Linked DNA regions of Alkalilimnicola ehrlichii MLHE-1. The protein of the gene in region 1 interacts with the protein of each later gene in a pairwise test. Links are inferred from orthologs where the notes say so. Each region holds a gene or a part of one and is shown on either strand. Other genes may lie near its edges.

What was found.
Region 2: the proteins of leuS (region 1) and ligA interact in binary tests that used the Escherichia coli proteins (3 or more experiments, as listed by UniProt). The link is inferred for Alkalilimnicola ehrlichii MLHE-1 from one-to-one orthologs.

Annotation. Positions count from the first base shown.
Region 1 is NC_008340.1:445,423-448,856, forward strand. What follows is about bases 312-3,434. They hold leuS (leucine--tRNA ligase), read left to right. Parts: upstream 312-637; coding sequence 638-3,232; downstream 3,233-3,434. Other genes in these bases: MLG_RS02005 (zinc ribbon-containing protein), read right to left, coding at 312-465; MLG_RS02015 (LPS-assembly lipoprotein LptE), read left to right, coding at 3,290-3,434. Also shown: more of MLG_RS02005, read right to left, coding at 1-311.
Region 2 is NC_008340.1:753,948-757,246, forward strand. What follows is about bases 236-3,223. They hold ligA (NAD-dependent DNA ligase LigA), read left to right. Parts: upstream 236-712; coding sequence 713-2,734; downstream 2,735-3,223. Other genes in these bases: zipA (cell division protein ZipA), read left to right, coding at 236-707; MLG_RS03520 (EAL domain-containing protein), read right to left, coding at 3,000-3,223. In the rest of the region: more of zipA, read left to right, coding at 1-235; more of MLG_RS03520, read right to left, coding at 3,224-3,299. UniProt on the Escherichia coli protein: DNA ligase that catalyzes the formation of phosphodiester linkages between 5'-phosphoryl and 3'-hydroxyl groups in double-stranded DNA using NAD as a coenzyme and as the energy source for the reaction.

The DNA.
Region 1 (3,434 bases):
GGGGACGTGGCCCGTCTGGCTGAAAGTCATGTTGCGCCCGCATTCCTGGCATTCGAGCACCCCGGGGCCGGTGATCTCCCCGGTGCGGTATTCCTCGCGCACGTGGCCGGTGCGCTGGAACTCCAGCCACTCCACCCGGGTGCGGTCGGCCACCGAGGAGAAGGCGTCCCAGAGCCAGTTCTCCAGCAGTTGCAGGTCCATCTGGAACCAGCCGCGCAGGTCGCGCTCGTCGGTGTGGGCCAGGAAGCGCCCGGCCTCCTCCACGTCGCGGCGCAGGTACTCGGCAATGTTCTCCGCCTCGTCGCGGGTGAGCTCGCCCAGTTCCACCGCCTGCTCCTTGGCCCATTGGAGCGCATCGGCCACGCTGTGCCGGTCACCCTTGATGCGCTCGCGGATGCGATCCAGCATGCGATCGTAGCCGCGCAGCAGGTGCTGTTGCTCTTCTTTTTTCTGTTCGTCGTTCATGGCCGCGCTCCGTTGTCTGGCTCGTTCACCCCATTTAAACGCGTGTGGCCCGGCTTGGCCAGCCGCCGGGCGGCTCGGTGGAGTGTCGCCGCCCCCTGCGGTATCCTTGCGGGTTTCCCGGGGCGCGCCGCCGCGCCCGCAACCCGCCAACCGTTCAACGTGATAAAGGCCCATGGACGCAAGCTATCAACCCGAACAGATCGAGGCCCAGGCCCAGCGTTACTGGGACGAGCAGCAGAGCTTCGCCGCCCGCGAGGAGCGTGAGGGCGAGAAATTCTACTGCCTCTCGATGTTCCCCTATCCCAGCGGGCGTCTGCACATGGGCCATGTGCGCAACTACACCATCGGCGACGTGATCAGCCGCTACCAGCGCATGCAGGGGCGCAATGTGCTCCAGCCCATGGGCTGGGACGCCTTCGGCCTGCCCGCCGAAAACGCCGCCATGAAACACGGCGTGCCCCCGGCCCGCTGGACCCGCGAGAACATCGAGACCATGCGCGGCCAGCTCCAGCGCCTGGGCTTCGCCTACGACTGGGACCGCGAGTTTGCCACCTGCGACCCGGAGTACTACCGCTGGGAGCAGTGGCTGTTCACCCGCCTCTACAAGAAGGGCCTGGTCTACAAAAAGACCGCCACCGTCAACTGGGACCCTGTGGACCAGACCGTGCTGGCCAACGAACAGGTGGTGGACGGCCGGGGCTGGCGCTCCGGTGCGGTGGTGGAGCGGCGGGACATCCCCCAGTGGTTCCTGCGCATCACCGACTACGCCGACGAGCTGCTGGAGGCGCTGGACGAGCTGCCCGGCTGGCCGGAGCAGGTGCGCGCCATGCAGCGCAACTGGATCGGCCGCTCCGAGGGCGTGGAGCTGGATTTTGCGGTGGCGGGGCACAGCGACACCCTGCGGGTTTACACCACCCGCCCGGACACCCTCTACGGCGTCACCTACGTGGGCCTGGCCCCGGAACACCCGCTGGCCGCGGAAGCGGCCGAGGGCAACCCGGAGATGCAGCGTTTCATCGAGGACTGCCGCAAGGGCGGGGTGGCCGAGGCCGATATCGCCACCATGGAAAAGCGCGGCATGGACACCGGCCTGAAGGCGGTGCACCCGCTCACCGGCGAGCAGGTGCCCATCTGGGTGGCCAACTTCGTGCTGATGGAATACGGCCACGGCGCGGTGATGGCCGTGCCGGCCCACGACCAGCGGGACTGGGAGTTCGCCAGCAAGTACGGCCTGGATATCCGCCCCGTGGTGCACCCCTCCGCCGAAGAGCGGGCGGACGTGAGCGAGGGCGCCTTCACCGACGACGGGGTGCTGGCCGACTCCGGCGAGTTCTCCGGGCTGCCCTCCGCCGAGGCCCGCCAGGCCATCGGCGAGAAGCTGGAGGGCCTGGGCAAGGGGGAGCGTACGGTTAACTACCGGCTGCGCGACTGGGGCATTTCCCGCCAGCGCTATTGGGGCGCGCCCATCCCCATGATCCAGTGCCCGGCGTGTGGCGACGTGCCGGTGCCGGACGAGGATCTGCCGGTGGTGCTGCCCGAGGATGTGGACGTCACCGGGGGCGGCTCGCCGCTCAAGGACCTGCCGGCGTTCTACCAGACCACCTGCCCCCAATGCGGGGGCGAGGCGCGGCGTGAGACCGACACCTTCGACACCTTCATGGAATCCTCCTGGTACTACGCCCGTTTCGCCTGCGCCGACCAAAAGGGGGCCATGCTGGATGAGCGGGCCGATCAATGGCTGCCGGTGGACCAGTACATCGGTGGCATCGAGCACGCCATCCTGCACCTGCTCTACGCCCGCTTCTTCCACAAGCTGATGCGCGACGAGGGCCTGCTGCAGAGCGACGAGCCCTTCCGCAACCTGCTTACCCAGGGCATGGTCATCGCTGAAACCTACTACCGGGAGCGCGGGGATGGCGGCAAGGACTGGTACAACCCCGCCGAGGTCACCGTGCAGCGGGACGAGCGCGGGCGGCCGGTCTCCGCGGTGCTCGAGGACGATGGCGAGCCGGTGGTCATGGGCGCCATCGAGAAGATGTCCAAGTCCAAGAACAACGGCGTCGACCCGCAGGCGCTCATCGACCGCTACGGCGCCGACACCGTCCGCCTCTACACCATGTTCGCCGCGCCGCCGGACCAGTCCCTGGAGTGGTCCGACTCCGCCGTGGAGGGGGCCTATCGCTTCCTGCGCCGGTACTACGGGCTGGTGCGCGACCATGTGGCCGCCGGCCCGGTGCCGGCGTTGGACGTGGCGTCCCTGGACGACGCCGCCCGCGACCTGCGTCGCAAGGTCCACGAGACCATCGCCAAGGCCTCCGACGACGTGGGCCGGCGCTACACCTTCAATACCGCCATCGCCGCGGTCATGGAGCTGTGCAACGCCCTGGGTAAGGCGGCGGCCAACGAACCGTCCGGGGCCGCGCGCGCGGTGCTGCAGGAGGGGCTGGAGGCGGCCACGCTGATCCTGGCGCCCATCGCGCCGCACGTGACCCACGTCTGCTGGCAGGCCCTGGGCCATGATGAGGCGGTGATCGATGCCCGCTGGCCGGCGGTGGACGAGTCGGCGCTGACCCGCGACACCATTGAGCTGGTGGTGCAGGTCAACGGCAAACTGCGCAGCCGGCTGCAGCTGCCCGCCGACGCCGACAAGGCGGCGGCCGAAGCGGCGGCCCTGGCGGACGAAAAGGTGCAGCGCTTCACCGAGGGCAAGACGGTGCGCAAGGTGATTGTGGTGCCGGGTAAACTGGTGAATATTGTCGCCAACTGACCCGCCGGCGCCGCGGCGCCACGCCACCACCGACCCATGCCCATGGGGGGAAGGAGAATGAACCGCCCGGCAACGCTTGGAATGGCCCTGCTGCTGGCCCTGCTGCTCAGCGCCTGCGGCTGGCAACTGCGCGGCGTTGGCGGCGGTGCCGCCGGTCTTGATGGCACCGCGGTCTACGTGGCCGGCAGCCCGGCGCGGGCGT
Region 2 (3,299 bases), 310 kb from region 1 along the record:
GCGCCCGGCCGCAGCCGAGTGCGGAGCCGGCGCCTGAACAACCGTCTGAACCCCGCCGCGACCGGGGCGGTGCTGCCGCCACCCCGCCGACCGGGGGCAAGACCGGCGCTCGGCGGGAACCGGCCCGTCCCGCCGAGCCGCCGGTGCGCGACCGCCCCGACCTGGCCGCCCTCGGCACCAACGGCCCCGGTACCGCCGGCCGGGACGAGCCCGTCGTCGAATTGCCCGCCGGCCCGCAGGTCGATATCGAGGCAGCGGACCTGGAGGACAAGATCGTCGCCATCCACGTGGCGGCGCCCGAGGGCCATGTCTTCGTCGCCGACGCGCTGGTGGATGCGCTGCAGCGGGCGGGTCTGGAGTACGGTGAGCACGGCATCTTCCACCGCCACGTGCGCACGGAACGGGGCCCGGCGCGGGTCTTCAGTGTCGCCAACATGATCAAGCCGGGCTGGTTCGATCTGGACCGGGCCGCCGAGGATGAGACCCCGGGGGCGGCCTTCTTCCTGCAACTGCCGGGCCCGGTGGACGGCATGGCGGCCTTCGACGACATGCTGGGGGTGGCCCGTCGGGTGGCTGATGAGCTCGGCGGTCGGCTGCTCGACGGCCGGCGGTGTGACCTCTCCCGTCAGGCCATGGAGCACATCCGCGAGGAGCTGCGCGAGTATCGTCGCCGGCTGCACCTGGCGGCCCGCAAGCAGCAGGGGTGAGCGGGATGGCGCAAACGGGAACCGACCCGCAGGCCCGCATCGAGGCCCTGCGCCGGGAGATCCGCGAGCACGACCACCGCTATTACGTGCTGGATGCGCCGGTGATCGCGGATGCCGAGTATGACGCCCTGATGGCCGAGCTCCAGGCCCTGGAGGCGGAGCACCCCGAGCTGATCACCCCGGACTCCCCCTCCCAGCGGGTGGCCGGGCGCCCCGCCGAGGGGTTCGGCGAGGTGACGCATGCCGAGCCTATGCTCTCGCTGGACAACGCCTTCGAGGAGGCGGACCTGGCGGAGTTCGACCGCCGGGTACGCCAGGCCCTGGGCCTCGACCCCGTGGTCTATGTGGCCGAGCCCAAGCTGGACGGGCTGTCGGTGAGCATCCGCTATGAGGACGGCCGGTTGGTGCGGGCCGGTACCCGCGGCGACGGCCGGGTGGGGGAGGCGATCACCGAGAACGTCCGCACCATCCGCAGTGTGCCCCTGCGTCTGCGCGGCGAGGGCTGGCCACCGGTGATGGAGGTGCGCGGCGAGGTGGTGATCCGCCGCGCCGATTTCGAACGCCTGAACGAACAGCGCCTGGCGGACGGCGAGCGCCCCTTCGCCAATCCGCGTAATGCCGCCGCGGGCAGCCTGCGTCAGTTGGATCCGCGGATCACCGCCCGCCGCCGACTCACCTTCTTCACCTTCGGGGTCGCCGCCGCCGGGCGCCTGGCCGCCAGCCACCATGAGGTGCTGGACAAGCTGGCCGGGTGGGGCTTTCGGGTCAATGAGCGGGTGGAGCGGGTGCGCGGCCTTGACGGCTGCCGCGAGTATTACCAGCGACTGCTGGCGGATCGCGACGAACTCTCCTTCGAGATCGATGGGGTGGTCTACAAGGTGGATGACCTGGATGCCCGCGAGGAGCTGGGCTTCACCGCCCGCGCCCCGCGCTGGGCCATCGCCTGGAAACTGCCGGCGCAGGAGGCGACCACGGTGGTGCGCCGGATCCTGCCGTCGGTGGGGCGCACCGGGGCGATCACCCCGGTGGCGGAGCTGGAGCCGGTGGGGGTGGGCGGGGTCACGGTGAGCCGCGCCACGCTACACAACCTGGATGAGGTGCGGCGTAAGGATGTGCGTAAGGGCGATACGGTGATGGTGCGCCGGGCCGGCGACGTGATCCCGGAGATTACGGCGGTGGTGACCGAGAAGCGGCCCGAAGGGGCGGAGCCCTGGGCGATGCCGGCGGAGTGCCCGGTCTGTGGCTCGGAGGTGTTGCGCCTGGATGACGAGGCGGTGCACCGCTGCATGGGCGGTCTCTATTGCCCGGCGCAGCGCGAGGGCGCCCTGCTGCATTTTGCCTCGCGCAAGGCCCTGGATATCGACGGCCTGGGCGAGAAGGTCGTCAGTCAGTTGGTGGAGCGGGGCATGGTGCGCTCGCCGGCGGATCTGTTCACTCTGGAGCACTGCCAGCTCGCCGGCCTGGAGCGGATGGGGGACAAGTCAGCCGACAACCTGGTCGCGGCGCTGGATAAGGCGCGGCGGACAACGCTGCCGCGGTTTCTGTATGCGCTGGGGATCCAGCACGTGGGGGAGGTGACCGCGCGGCGGCTGGCGGAGCACTTCGGGTCGCTGGAGGCGATCATGAATGCCGATGAGTCGGCGCTGGCGGAGACCCCGGACGTGGGCCCGGTGGTGGCGCAGGCGATTGCCCATTTCTTTGCCGAGCCGCATAACCGTGAGGTGGTGCAGGCGTTGCGTGCGGCCGGTGTCACCTGGGAGGAGGTGGATCCGGCGGAGCGCGGCGAGCAGCCGCTGGCCGGCAGGACCTTTGTCCTGACCGGGACGCTCTCGGGGATGACCCGGGATGAGGCGAAGGCGGCCCTGGAGGCGTTGGGGGCGCGGGTGAGTGGCAGTGTCTCGAAGAAGACGGACTATCTGGTGGCCGGGGAGAAGGCGGGGAGCAAGCTGGCCAAGGCGGAGTCGCTGGGGGTGGAGGTGTTGGACGAGCAGGCCTTGCAGGCGCTGCTGCAGGAGCATGGTCGCTGATTACCAGAGTGACTTGCCTTTCGGCAGCAAAGGGGGCTGGCTATGGCTTCGATCTGGGGGCCCTTGAGCTGGGCGTCGGCCCTGCGATTCAGGGGACGCCGTAAACCCTTGCAAGCTGCGCTTCCTGCTTCGCTTGCAAGTCCAGCCCGACCATCCATGGTCGGTCGTTCGCCGCAGTGCGGCTCACCCCTGAATCGGTGCCCCTGCACCCGGCACGGGCGGCGGTGCCACCTTTTCGGCGAGGTGGCATGGTCCTGCCCCTTTTTCAGAACACCATCTCCGAGAAGTCGTAGCTCATCTCGCGGGTCGGTTCCTGCAGGAAGTCGCCCTGCACGTAGTCGGCGCCGTATTCCCACATCAGCGCCAGTGCGGCCGGGCTGCCCAGGTAGCCGGCCACCACCTGTTGGCCCATCTGGTGGGCGGTTTCGATGATTTGACGGACCAGGCGCTGGTTCTCCTCCGTCTGTTCGATGTCGGCGGTGAGTGAGTCGTCCAGCTTCACCAGGTCGGAGTGCAGGTGCTTGAGCAGTTGGAAGGGGTTCAGGGCGCTGCCGAAGTGGTCCAG